DNA from 3 places in the Pseudomonas sp. RGM 3321 genome. Region 3 is predicted to be linked to each of the others. Evidence: predicted binding sites of a transcription regulator. Region 3 holds the regulator's gene; each other region holds the start of a gene.

Region 1 (4,678 bases), on a different contig from region 3:
CGCGGACAAACAGATCGGCACCTTCAACCAGCTCGACCCCCATCTCGCGAGCCAGAAACGCATGCTCGAAAAAGGCGCTATTGAAACGCCCAGGCGTCAGCACCACGACACTCGGGTTGTCCAGATGGCTGGAACTCTTGAGTGTGTCGAGCAACAGATTCGGATAGTGATCGATCGGTGCAATGCGCTGGGCCGAGAACAGCTCCGGGAACAAACGCATCATCATCTTGCGGTCTTCGAGCATGTAGCTCACGCCGCTCGGGGTTCGCAGGTTGTCCTCCAGCACGTAATACGTGCCATCACCGTCGCGGACCAGATCGACGCCGGAAATATGCGAATACAGATCGCGGTGCAGGTTCAGGCCTTGCATCGCCAACTGATATTGCTCATTGGCCAGCACCTGTTCGGCAGGAATAATCCCGGCCTTGATAATCCGCTGGTCGTGATAAAGATCCGCCAGAAACATGTTCAGCGCCTTGACGCGCTGAATACAGCCACGCTCGACAACGCGCCATTCGCTGGCGGGAATGCTGCGCGGGATGGTGTCGAAAGGAATAAGCCGCTCGGTGCCCTGCTCATCACCATAGAGCGTGAACGTGATACCGGCACGGTGAAACAGCAGATCGGCTTCGCGCCTGCGTTGAGCCAAAAGCTCGGGAGGCGTATCACCCAGCCAGCGGGCGAACTCCCGATAGTGCGGGCGGACTACACCGCCAGCATCGTACATCTCGTCATAAAAGGTGCGGATCATGCCGTACTCCTTGTCACCATGGACACCAAGACCATCGCAAAGCCCGTGCCACCGGCATAAACGCTTTGATTTCAAAAGGTTAGGTAAACACTCGACGTTCTACGCACCATTCCTGTGCACTAAACGCCCAAGCCGATTATTTCGCGCCTCATTCGGAAGCGTCATTCAACCGTGAAATCTATGATCAGCATAGTCAGAGTTGATTTCCGCCAACAACATTAGTTCGCCACACTCCACAGCAACCGAGCAAACAGGGCACCAAACGCCGTTTTTGCGCTAACCGTTATTTTGTCCAGCGGCGAAGAACGCGTGCGGATTTTAAACAGACTTCCCTTTGAGCCACTCGTTTGAGTGGCTTTTTTTTGACCACTGTTTATGAGCGTGAACCGAAAACAGAACCGGCCGATCCAGAACGTATCCCGAATCAGCCGGTAATGTGTTACCTGGCAATCAAAAGCCATCAAGCGTGCAGTCTTCTGATCTCCTGAGTGACACCCCAACCTTCGACCTCACCGTCCATGGGTGAAATCACCATCTGAAAGTCCTGCTCGAAATCACCGATACCGTCATAAGTGGCATACATCACTTTGCTCAATTGCAAGTGCCAGTTACCGTCATCACGTACGTTTACCTGAGTATTGAGGGATTCACCGCGAAATTGCTCTGCGGCCTGCCGTGCCCGCTCCTCGTCCGGGAAGATGGCGTAAAACTCGATGGGATAGATTCGTGCGAAATCAAAACCGCCTTCTTTCATGCGGCGCAGTACGTTACTGCTGATGTCCTCTTGATAGGCTGTGCTCATGAAACATCCTCCTATACAACGATAGATAGAGTTTCAACTCTTCCACAGCGACCGCCGAAACATCGGGGGCCGCCGCACGACAGATAATCCGGCGTGGGAAATCAAGCATGTAGCTGACCAGACCAGGCTTGGCACAGGTCGGTATCGAGATGTCAGAGGCCGTTTGAACAGCCTCGTCTGCAGAGTAGACCCATCGTGGGCCGAATGCCAAGTGGTTGCCACGAAAAGCTTTTTGAATCACCGCAGGTCAGGCAACTTCTGTAATGGAAATGATCCGCACACTGTTATGGTCTTTGAGCGTTTTCACCGTAGGCTCGTCGGTGCGCCCGTCAAGATCATTGAGATCCAGCTCATCGGTGACTGGATACAGGTCCTTGCGCAGGAAACGCGCGGCCTCCTCCTCACTGGGACGCTCGTCAAAACCAGCCTCACGGAGTTGCTGCACACCATCCTTGTCCAGATACGAAATGGCCCACTGTTTCATCAATGCCTCCAGAACGAAGCCAGGCACTCTGGCTTATGTGATCTGGACCTTTTGGCTCACGCATTCGTTCCAACGGATTACGCCGGAAAGCCCACGATGACGGGCAAAACAAAAGGCCCTCGCAATGGATGCCTAGGGCCTTTTGTGTGCTGCTGATCCGACTTGCCGGTTACCCGGACAAGTCAGTCATGGTCAGTTACGGTTCTTGCTGGCCTCGACACCGGCCGTGTTGTCCAGAAGGCTCTTGGTGGCGGTCTGCAGGAAGCTTTCCAGCTTGCGTTTGAGCTCCTGCGTGTCAGGTGCGTCAGGCACTTCTTCGGCAGACGGCTTGGCACCCAGCGTGTAGGTCAACAGCTTGGCCGGCATTTCTGTCGGCTCGATCAGAATGCGGTTGCCGCTGATGATCGCGACCACCTGCTCACTGCCCGACGGCTTGATCACGCCAAAACCCTTGTCGCCTTCCGGCAGGTTCAGCAGATCGCGGCCCCAGCACTGGTTGCGGTTCAGGCCACCCAGACGGCCCATGATGGTTGGCACCACGTCGACCTGTGTGCCGACAATGCTGCTGCGTTGGCCGAATTTCTCCTGTACACCAGGCCCGATGAGCAGCAATGGCACGTTGAAACGACCCAGGTCCATTTCAGTCAGTTGCTTGTCATTGCCGAAACCATGATCGCCCAGCACCACGAACAGGGTGTTCTTGTAGTAAGGCTCTTTTTTGGCCTTCTCGAAGAACTGACCCAGCGCCCAGTCGGCATAACGCATGGCGGTCAAATGCTCATCCAGCGAGCCGTGCCCGGTCACGCGCTCGACCGGCAGCGGGTCCGGCAACGCATACGGCGTGTGGTTGGACAGGGTCTGCAGCAGCGCATAGAACGGCTTGCCGTCCTGACGGGCTTTGAGCTCCTGGGCGCCACGGTCGAACATGTCCTGGTCGGAAACACCCCAGGTCGGATCGGAGAACACCGGATTGACGAAGTCCTCGCGACCGACGAAGTTGGTCATGCCCTGGTTGCTGAAGAAACCCGACTGGTTGTCCCAGGCGAAGTTGCCGTTATAGACATAGACGTCATCGTAGTTGCGACCCGCGCTCAGCAATTGCGGAAGGCCCGACAGCTTATGGCTGCCCTCTGGCGTCTGCATAAGGTACTCAAAGCCCGGCAGGTTCGGGAAGCACGCCATAGTGGCGAACATGCCCTGGTGGGTGTGGGTACCGTTGGAGAAGAAGTGATCGAACAACAGGCCTTCCTTGGACAGCTTGTCGAAGTACGGCGTGATGTTGGCATCGTTGCCCAGCGCGCCTACCGAGTGACCGGCGAAGCTTTCCATCAGGATCACGACCACGTTGCGGATCGGCAAGGTGTTCTCTGCCGGTGGCGTGAAGTCACGACGCACAGCCGCAATATCCGGTTCGACCAGTTTGTCATGCGGGGTCAGCAGCATGTCGCGCACAGTCTGTTGCGCCTCGGCCTGTGGCAGCGTGGCTTTCCAGATGTTGTCGCGATCTTCGGACATACGGCTCTTGGCCGCCGTAATCAGGGTCAGTGTGCCGTTCAGGCCCAGCTGATTGGCGAAGTTGGAATCGGTGGTGTAAGCGTCACCCCAACGCAGCGGCGGGCCCTGGCGCAGGGTGCCACGGATGCACACCACCATAACCAGCAATACCAGCACGAAAACGCCAACGCGCATGTACCACGGCGCAATTGTGCTGACCGTCTGGGTGCCCTTCGTCGTCACGAGGCGTGGCCGCGTCAGGCGGTCGATGCCCTTGAACACCAGGCTCAACAGCCAAGTCACGATTGCCCAGGCGAGCAGGTAGCGAACCACCGGAAAACCGTACCAGAGCATGCTCAGGACAGTCTTTGGGTCTTCCTTGACGTATTGAAACACCAGGCCGTTCAGGCGCTGGTGAAACTCGCGGTAGAAGTCCATTTCCATCAAGCCGAAGAACAGCGTGATGCTGCCGACCAGGGTCAGCCAGAACCGGAAGAACCCGCGTGCCGCCATGGCCCGGGCGCTGAACAGCGAAAGCACCAGCGGAATGAGCAGATACACGGTCAGGCGCAGGTCGAAACGCGTGCCGTTGAAGAGTGCTTCAAGGAATGTCGAGGCTGGCGTGTCGCCAATCATCTCGCGGTTGTAGACCAGCAGACCGATACGCAACAGCGTGTACATCACCATCAAAGCGAAACCGCTGAGCAGGATATAAGCCAGATGCGACTTGACAGTCGGGTTTAGCAGGCGGGCTTGCCGATGAATCTGGGCGTCCGTTTTAGCCATGGTTGTCAGGATCCGGTGGATTCAGGGGTAGGTTCAGGGTGCAGCACCGCCCTCCCCGAGGGCGGGCGGCGTACGACAGGGCGCAGATATTACTTGATTGCAGGTCGCCAGGGGCCGGGGCGGCCCATGAATACGCCTGCCTGTTCAGCTTCGCGCGCAATTCTGGGACAAAAAGTGTGAAATTTCTGTCGCCGGTTGCGCGCTTGAACGCCTCTCAGGCAGCGTTCAGGGCGACCCGGCCGGTGACGCCGGATCGATTGATCAGTCGTTGCTGGCCTTGCCCACGGCCTGCAGAACGTACTGCGGCAAGGCGAACGCACCGATGTGGACTTCCGGGTTGTAATAACGCGTAACAATACCG
Region 2 (4,678 bases), on a different contig from region 3:
CCGAGCAGATCAAGGCCAGCCCTGGTCAGCGACTGCGCATCTGGTCGGCGGCCTGTTCATCGGGCCAGGAACCGTACTCGCTGTCGATGTCGATTGATGAGTTCGAGCGCGCCAATCAGGGCCAGCTCAAATCGGGCGTGCAGATTGTTGCCACCGATTTGTCTGGCGCAATGCTTAACAACTGCAAGACCGGCGAGTACGACAGTCTGGCTATCGGCCGTGGCTTGTCGCCGGATCGTCTGCAGCGTTTCTTCGATGTAAAAAGTCCGGGTCGCTGGGTCGTCAAGACGCCGATCAAGAGCCGTGTGGAGTTCCGCTCGTTCAACCTGCTCGACAGCTACGCCTCGCTGGGCAAGTTCGACATCGTGTTCTGCCGCAACGTATTGATCTACTTCTCCGCTGAAGTGAAGAAGGACATCCTGCTGCGTATCCACGGTACGCTCAAGCCAGGCGGTTACCTGTTTCTGGGGGCTTCCGAAGCGCTTAATGGTTTGCCGGATCACTATCAGATGGTTCAGTGCAGCCCCGGGATCATCTATAAGGCCAAGTGACGGTCTGTCAGTTGCCTGCGATGAAAAAAGAGACCTTCGGGTCTCTTTTTTGTGCTCGGCTGAAAACAGCTTCGATCGTCTGCCCATCGGTTTCATGTTTACGTTCGGATATCGCTCACCAGTTTGGCAAAAGCTTTGGCGGCGGCGCTCTGGTAGCCGTTTTTACGCCGCAGCAGCGCAACCGTCCGCCCAGGCAGGGCAGGGATCGTCTGAACTTCGCGCAATCCGGGCTGCTCGTGAACGATGGCATCGGGAAGAATGGTCGCCATACGCCCCTGGGCAACGACCTTGAGCAAAATGGCGATCGAGTTCGCCTCCAGGCCGACCGTAGGCTTGAAATTCTGCATCTGGCACCAGGCATCCAGCAGCCGGCGAGTGGCGAATCCGGGGGCGAGCAAGGCAAAGCGAAGCGTTTGCAGGTCCTCAAGTGTCAGCGCGGCCTGTTTTTCGGGGGCAGACTTGGCCATGACCAGGCACAGCTGTTCATCGAACAGAGGCTGGCTGTCTATCTCGACGGCATGACTGCCGGCAAAACCGATGGCCAGATCGAGCGCGTCACTGATCAATGCCTCGGTGATCTGCTCCAGAGGCAGCTCCGTGAGGATGATTGCCACGCCGGGATACAGCGCGCTGAAGCGGTCGATCAGCGGCGCTATCAGGTATTCACTGAAGGTTGGCGTGACGCCGAGGCGCAATTGTCCGCGTGACAGGTCGCTGACATCGTTGAGCGCACGCTTCCCGGCCTCCAGCTCAAGCAGGCAGCGACGCGCATGGTCCAGATACACGCGGCCAGCATCGGTCGGCACGACGCTGCGGCGGGTGCGGTCGAACAGTTGTACACCCAGGCTGCTTTCCAGTTGCCTGATCTGTTGCGATAACGCCGGTTGCGAGACATGCAGGGCCTCGGCCGCCCGGGTGAAATTGCCATGGTCGGCGACTGCCAGCAAATAACGTATATGGCGCAACAGCACGACATCACCATAAGGCAGGATTATGGCGATGATCATAAATCAGTCTTGGATCTTATGGTGATAGTTGCCGATGCTGTGATTGACGTGAATTCATTTCGGAGGGTTACCTATGCCGCACAGCAATATTTCCAGAGCGCCGCGCCAGCATCTGACTGAGCGTGTGCTGCAGGCCAAGACCGCAAAGAACCTGACCTGGTCGGGGCTTGCAGAAGGTACGGGGTTGAGCGTGGTGTATGTCACGGCTGCATTGCTCGGTCAGCACCCATTGCCGGAAGCGGTGGCCGAGGTAGTCTGCGAGCGTCTCGGGCTGGACAGGGACGCGGTGGCCGAACTGCAAACCATCCCGTTGCGCGGCAATGTCGAAGACGTCTCCAGTGACCCGACCATCTATCGCTTCCAGGAAATGGTTCAGGTCTACGGCACAACGCTGAAGGCGCTGGTGCATGAGCAGTTCGGCGACGGCATTATCAGCGCAATCAACTTCAAGCTCGACATCAAGAAAGTTGAAGATCCGGAAGGGGGCGAGCGAGCCGTGATAACCCTTGATGGAAAATTTCTGCCCTATAAACCGTTCTGAGGACGCTGAGATGAGTGATAAAGGAAGACCGCCATTTCCACCCTTCACCCTGGAGACTGCAGTCCAGAAAGTGCGTGGCGCCGAGGATGGCTGGAATTCGCGTGATGCGGCGAAAGTCGCGCTGGCCTATACCGAAGACACCTACTGGCGTAACCGCAGCGAGTTCATCAATGGCCGCGCAGAGGCTCAGGCCTTTCTGGAGCGCAAGTGGCGCAAGGAACTGGACTACCGGCTGATCAAGGAGCTCTGGGCATTCACGGACAACCGCATCGCGGTGCGCTATGCCTACGAATGGCATGACGACTCCAGCAACTGGTTCCGTTCGTATGGCAATGAAAACTGGGAGTTCGCTGCAAACGGCCTCATGCAACGGCGCTTTGCCTGCATCAACGATTTGCCGATCGCCGAGTCCGAGCGCAAATACCATTGGCCATTGGGACGCCGACCTGATGACCACCCTGGGTTGAGTGAGCTTGGCCTCTGATTCAGTCGTCAAAGAGACCTTCGGGTCTCTTTTTTATTGGGTGTCCGAATGAGGCAGTAATGAAGTGCCGCCATTGTCAGGCGGCAAGCCGATACTGGCAAAAAAACGGCACCCCGCTTGCCGCTTTCTCCTCCCGCAGCGGAAATGCCTTGCCGCTTTTCTGGCATTGCCGCCTCGCCGCTGCCTGCGGCCCCCGCAATCATTGGCTTTTGCAACATGGCACGCCGATTGCTTTGTCAGTAACAACAGAATCAGGTCAACCGGCAAAGGTTTCCCGAAATGAGCATCAGCTTCGATAAAGCGCTAGGCATACATGAAAAGGCTCTGAACTTCCGGGCTCAGCGTGCAGAGGTGTTGGCCAACAACATCTCCAACGCCGATACCCCGAACTTCAAGGCTCGCGATCTGGACTTCTCGTCGGTGCTGGCTGCCGAAAACGACAAGGTGCAGAACGGTCATTTCGCGCTGAACAAGACCAACAGCCGCCATATCGAAGCCGAAGGCATGGGCAATGATGACGGGACGCTGATGTATCGCACCCCGTCCCAGCCTTCGCTGGACCAGAACACCGTCGATTCCCAGGTCGAGCAGGCCAGCTACACCGAGAACGCCATGGGCTTCCAGGCCAGCTTCACATTGCTCAACAGCAAGTTCAAGGGGCTGGTTGCAGCCCTTCGCGGAGAATAATTCATGTCACTAGCCAATGTGTTCAACATTGCCGGTAGCGCCATGAGTGCCCAGACCACGCGTCTGAACACTACGGCCAGTAACATCGCCAACGCCGAGACCGTGTCTTCGAGCATGGACCAGACCTACCGCGCCCGTCACCCGGTGTTTGCCACCGTGATGCAGGGTCAGCAGTCCACAGGCGGTTCGCTGTTCCAGGATCAGGGCGAAGCCGGGCAGGGCGTTCAGGTCAACGGCATCATCGAAGACAGCTCGAACCTGGAAGCACGTTACGAGCCCAATCATCCTTCCGCTGACAAAGACGGGTATGTCTACTACCCCAACGTCAATGTCGTGGAAGAAATGGCCGACATGATTTCTGCCAGCCGGTCTTTCCAGACCAACGCCGAAATCATGAACACCGCTAAATCCATGATGCAGAAGGTTCTGACCCTCGGTCAGTAATAGAAGGCGAACGTTATGGCCGATAACACCACAGCAAGCAGCGTCTCATCGACGTTCTTGAACACACTGCAGAATCCGACGCCGACCGCGACGAATTCCACCGGTACGCTGGGCAAGGACGCGTTCCTGCAGCTGCTCGTGACGCAGATGAAGAATCAGAACCCGCTGGACCCACAGGACAATACTCAGTTCGTGGCCCAACTGGCGCAGTTCAGCAGCCTTGAAAGCATGCAGAACCTGACGTCGACGGTTGACACGATTGCCACCAGTTACAAGTCGTCCCAGGCGTTGCAGGCATCGTCGCTGGTGGGTCGCTCGGTGATCATCGATTCGAGCTCCACCACCGTGGATACCACCAAGGGTATGACCGGTTCGATCGTTATTCCGAGCGCCACTACGGCGACAAGTATCAAGGTTTACGATTCGCAATCGAACCTGGTCGACACCGTCGAGCTGGGCGCGCAGAAAGTCGGCACCACCAGCTTTTCCTGGGACGGCAAGGACAGCGACGGTACAGCGCTTGCGTCGGGCAACTACACCTTCAAGGCTGAAGGCTCGGTTGACGGCAAGAACACACAGCTTTCGACTTACCTGCCTGCCACGGTCAACAGCGTTACGTTGGGTGTGAATGGTGCAGAAACAATGCTCAATCTGGCCAGCGGCAGTGTTGCCCTGTCCAAAGTTCAAACCATCGGATTGTAGAGCCTACCAGGCGCAGGAGTGAAACATGTCTTTCAATATCGGCCTTAGTGGGCTCTATGCTGCAAACAAGAGTCTCGACGTTACCGGCAACAACATTGCCAACGTTGCGACCACCGGCTTCAAGTCTTCGCGTGCGGAGTTTGCTGACCAGTACGCTCAATCGATTCGCGGCACTTCCGGCCAGACCAACGTGGGCAGCGGCGTAACAACTGCAGCGGTTTCCCAGCAGTTCTCGCAGGGCAACCTGACTACCGGTACAGCC
Region 3 (4,678 bases):
AGCTCGAAAGCCTCTTGCAGGAGTTTCACATCACCCACATTCGCGACAACCTGGGCATGAGCCTGTCGGGTGGCGAGCGCCGCCGTGTGGAAATTGCTCGCGCCTTGGCCACTGCGCCGAAATTCATCCTGCTGGATGAACCGTTCGCAGGCGTAGACCCTATTTCAGTGGGTGATATCAAGCAGATCATTCACCATCTCAAGGCCAAGGGTATCGGCGTACTGATCACCGACCACAACGTCCGTGAAACGCTGGACATCTGCGAAACTGCCTACATCGTCAACGATGGACAGCTGATCGCAGAGGGCGATTCCGAGACCATTCTGGCGAATCAACTGGTGAAAGAGGTCTACCTCGGCCACGAATTCCGCCTTTAATCGACTGCCCTTTGCGCTTGGCGGCCGATTGATGCCAGTGCAGTGTGTTGACAATATTTTATTTGTCATATCACTCTAGGCAAAGGCACAGGTTTCAGGCATATAATTTGCTTAAGTTGGCGCCTCGGCGCCTGTAGTAGATGGCGCATGCGCGCCGGCGAATAAGGTGTTTAGCCCCTGCCATGAAACCATCGCTAGTCTTGAGAATGGGCCAGCAGCTGACGATGACACCGCAGCTGCAACAGGCAATCCGCTTACTCCAGCTTTCCACACTGGACCTCCAGCAGGAGATCCAGGAGGCGCTGGAGTCGAACCCCATGCTGGAACGGCAGGAAGAAGGCGACGACTTCGACAACTCCGACCCGCTTGCCGACAACATCGAACAAAAGCCCAATCCCGACGTTCAAGAGCCGACCTATCAGGAATCCGCGCCTACTGTGGATAACCTTGAAGATGGCGAATGGAGCGAGCGCATTCCCAATGAGCTGCCTGTCGATACCGCCTGGGAAGACATTTACCAGACCAGCGCCAGCAGCCTGCCAAGCAACGATGATGACGAGTGGGACTTCACCACACGCACGTCTGCAGGCGAGAGTCTGCAAAGCCACCTGCTGTGGCAGTTGAACGTCGCCCCGATGTCCGACAAGGACCGCCTGGTGGCTGTCACGCTGATCGACTGCATCAACAACCAGGGCTATCTGGACGAAACCCTCGATGAAATTCTCGAGTCTTTCGATCCCGAGCTGGACATCGAGCTCGACGAAATCGAAGCCGTACTGCACCGCATCCAGCAGTTTGAACCGGCAGGCATCGGTGCCCGAAACCTGAGCGAATGCCTGCTGCTGCAACTGCGCCAGTTGCCAGCGAAAACACCCTGGCTGACGGAAGCGCAGCGACTGGTCACCGACTACATCGACCTGCTGGGAAGCCGCGACTACGGCCAGTTGATGCGGCGCATGAAGATCAAGGAAGATGAGCTGCGCCAGGTCATCGAGCTGGTCCAGAGCCTCAACCCGCGCCCTGGCTCACAAATCGAATCCACAGAAGCCGAGTACGTCATCCCCGATGTAATCGTGCGCAAGGACAACGAGCGCTGGCTGGTTGAGCTCAATCAGGAGTCCGTACCGCGCCTGCGCGTCAATCCGCAATACGCGGGTTTTGTGCGCCGGGCCGATACCAGCGCAGACAACACCTTCATGCGCAACCAGTTGCAAGAGGCGCGCTGGTTCATCAAAAGCCTACAAAGCCGCAACGAGACACTAATGAAGGTCGCCACCCAGATCGTCGAGCATCAGCGCGGCTTTCTTGAGTACGGCGACGAGGCGATGAAGCCGCTTGTCCTGCACGACATTGCCGAGGCAGTGGGCATGCATGAGTCGACCATCTCGCGCGTGACCACCCAGAAGTTCATGCACACGCCACGCGGCATTTACGAGCTGAAATACTTCTTCTCGAGCCATGTGAGCACTTCCGAGGGCGGTGAATGCTCGTCCACGGCAATTCGCGCAATCATCAAAAAACTGGTTGCGGCGGAAAATCAGAAAAAGCCGTTGAGTGATAGCAAGATCGCTGGTTTACTGGAGGCACAAGGCATTCAAGTAGCCCGTCGCACAGTCGCCAAGTACCGCGAGTCACTCGGGATAGCGCCTTCCAGTGAGCGTAAGCGACTGATGTGATGCAGGCCCAGCCACAGCGTCCCAGAGACAGGCGCCATGCCTGTCTCTTTATGCACTGGCAAAGGAGAAAGCTGTATGCAAGTCAACATCAGTGGACACCAACTGGAAGTGACCAAACCCCTTCGTGAATACGTTGAGCTCAAGCTCAAGAAGCTCGAGGGGCATTTTGACAAGATTACCAACGTGCAGGTCACGATGACGGTCGAAAAGCTCAAGCAGAAGATCGAAGCCACGTTGCACATCCATGGTGGAGAGGTCGTTGCCAATGCTGAACATGACGACATGTATGCTGCAATCGACCTGCTCACTGACAAGCTAGACCGACAATTGCTCAAGCATAAGGAAAAGCAGCAAAGCATCCTCAAAGGTGCGGCCGCTCGCTAACGCCCATTTAAATGATCCGAATCGAAAATATCCTGACCCCCGGCCGCTCGCTTGTGAACGTGCCGGGTGGCAGTAAAAAGCGTGTACTCGAAGAAATTGCCAACCTGATCGGTCGTGAAGTACCGGGCATGGTTTCGGACACGGTATTCGCAAGTCTTGTTGCCCGCGAAAAACTGGGTTCGACCGGTTTCGGCAACGGTATTGCCATCCCTCATTGTCGCCTTGCTGACTGCAGCGAGCCTGTCAGTGCAGTCATTCACCTCGCTACGCCCGTGGATTTCGACGCCATCGACGGCGCGCCGGTTGACCTGCTGTTCGTATTGCTGGTCCCGCAAGCTGCTACCGATGAGCACCTGGAGTTACTGCGCCAGATCGCCAGCATGCTTGATGACAAAGACATGCGTAAGCGCCTGCGCGGTGCCGAAAGTGCTGAAGCGCTTTATCAAGTAGTGCTGGACGTGCAGAACGGAAACTGAACATGCGCATGATCATCGTCAGCGGCCGTTCCGGCTCAGGTAAAAGTACAGCCCTCGACGTGCTGGAAGACAACGGTTTTTACTGTGTCGACAACCTGCCTGCCGGACTGCTGCCGGAACTGGCCGAGCGAGCGCTGATCAATACTGAACTGGCCGAGCCCTTGCTGGCGGTATCCATCGATGCGCGAAACCTGCCCAGTCACCTGACCCGCTTTCCGCAAATGCTGGATGAAGTCCGCTCACGCAACATCCAGTGCGACGTGCTTTACCTGGATGCGGATGAAGCAACCCTTCTCAAGCGCTTCTCGGAAACCAGGCGTCGCCATCCTTTGAGTACGGCAGATCGTTCGCTGGCCGAGGCGATACGCGACGAGACAACGCTGCTGGGCCCGATCATCGATCTGGCCGACCTGAAGATCAACACCACCCACCTGAACCTCTATCAGTTGCGCGACGCACTCAAGCTTCGCCTGCTGAACAAACCCGAGCCAGGCACCGCGTTTCTGATCGAATCCTTTGGTTTCAAGCGTGGCATGCCCGTCGACGCAGATCTGGTGTTCGATGTGCGCTGCCTTCCCAACCCGTACTGGAAGCCTGAACTGCGCGACCATTCCGGGCTTGAACAACCGGTTATCGACTATCTGTCGGTGCAGCCCGATGTTGAAGAGATGTTTCAGGACATCTTCGCTTATCTGAACAAATGGTTGCCCCGGTTTGCAGCCAGCAACCGTTCTTACGTTACCATTGCCATCGGCTGCACCGGCGGACATCACCGCTCCGTCTACCTGACCGAACGGCTCGGCCAGGTCTTGCAACAATCACTCAAGAACGTTCAGGTTCGCCACCGCGACCTTAGCTGAAAGGATTTTCACTGCGATGCCCGCTCGTCAAATCACCATCATCAACAAATTGGGCCTGCATGCCCGCGCTGCCGCCAAATTCGTCGGCGTCGCAGGCAAGTTCCCTTGCACGATAAGGGTCGGCCGCTCTGAGCAGACCATGGTCGATGGTAAAAGCATCATGGCCGTGATGATGCTGGCGGCAGGCAAAGGCACCGAGATCCATCTGAAAACCGAAGGCGAATTCGAGCAGGAAGCGCTCGATGGCCTGGTTGAACTGATCAACAACAGGTTTGATGAGGGCGAGTAAGCCCTCAAACACGCCCCTTCCATGATCACCAGCAGTGCATCTGCAACCAGCTCAAACCGTGAGCAATCAGTAACGCCATACCGGCCAACAGCAGCCCGGTGCCTACGACGAGCCGCAACAACCGCACACCGTTGATAGCGAATACTCCTGAGCGCATAAGCTGCCTTGGCCCGGTTACTGGAGTCAGACCAGAGCGGCCTGATAACGTCGAGACACTTCATCCCAATTGATCACGTTGTAGAACGCGTTGATGTATTCGGGGCGACGGTTCTGATAGCGCAGGTAGTAAGCGTGCTCCCATACGTCCAGACCCAGAATCGGCGTATTGCCATTCATCAGCGGGCTGTCCTGATTACCACTGCTTTCAACCACCAGCTTTTTGTCAGGGGTGACGCTCAGCCATGCCCAGCCGCTGCCGAAACGAGTCAATGCGGCTTTGGTAAACGCCGCTTTGAAGCTGTCGTAGCCGCCCAGCTGCTCGTCGATGGCCAAGGCGACAGGGCCTTTTGGCAAACCGCCCCCGCCTGGCACCATTACTTCCCAGAACAACGAATGATTGGCGTGGCCGCCACCCTGGTTGATGACCGCCGGACGCAGGTTTTCAGGCAACTGCTTG

Evidence for each region. The regulator sigma-54, encoded in region 3, starts transcription at its own class of promoters, with help from an activator protein. The targets are predictions, from matches to a motif close to ANTGGCATNNANNTTGCTNT.
Region 1: the regulator sigma-54 is predicted to act here: its motif matches at 785-804, upstream of RGM3321_RS08515 (circularly permuted type 2 ATP-grasp protein).
Region 2: the regulator sigma-54 is predicted to act here: its motif matches at 2,799-2,818, upstream of flgB (flagellar basal body rod protein FlgB).

What each region holds. Positions count from the first base shown of each region.
Region 1 covers NZ_JALHBH010000101.1:10,892-15,569, forward strand. Annotated here, with positions in the region: gene RGM3321_RS08515 (circularly permuted type 2 ATP-grasp protein) at 1-751, opposite strand, end outside; gene RGM3321_RS08520 (ribonuclease E inhibitor RraB) at 1,212-1,553, opposite strand; gene RGM3321_RS08525 (hypothetical protein) at 1,801-2,037, opposite strand; gene RGM3321_RS08530 (LTA synthase family protein) at 2,230-4,317, opposite strand; gene speE (polyamine aminopropyltransferase) at 4,579-4,678, opposite strand, start outside.
Region 2 covers NZ_JALHBH010000096.1:1,271-5,948, reverse strand. Annotated here, with positions in the region: gene cheR (protein-glutamate O-methyltransferase CheR) at 1-551, shown strand, start outside; gene cynR (transcriptional regulator CynR) at 650-1,558, opposite strand; gene cynS (cyanase) at 1,632-2,099, shown strand; gene RGM3321_RS06145 (nuclear transport factor 2 family protein) at 2,110-2,583, shown strand; gene flgB (flagellar basal body rod protein FlgB) at 2,863-3,270, shown strand; gene flgC (flagellar basal body rod protein FlgC) at 3,274-3,714, shown strand; gene flgD (flagellar hook assembly protein FlgD) at 3,730-4,416, shown strand; gene flgE (flagellar hook protein FlgE) at 4,442-4,678, shown strand, end outside.
Region 3 covers NZ_JALHBH010000117.1:17,254-21,931, forward strand. Annotated here, with positions in the region: gene lptB (LPS export ABC transporter ATP-binding protein) at 1-377, shown strand, start outside; gene RGM3321_RS20260 (RNA polymerase factor sigma-54) at 560-2,053, shown strand; gene raiA (ribosome-associated translation inhibitor RaiA) at 2,129-2,437, shown strand; gene ptsN (PTS IIA-like nitrogen regulatory protein PtsN) at 2,449-2,913, shown strand; gene rapZ (RNase adapter RapZ) at 2,916-3,773, shown strand; gene RGM3321_RS20280 (HPr family phosphocarrier protein) at 3,790-4,062, shown strand; gene RGM3321_RS20285 (superoxide dismutase) at 4,246-4,678, opposite strand, start outside.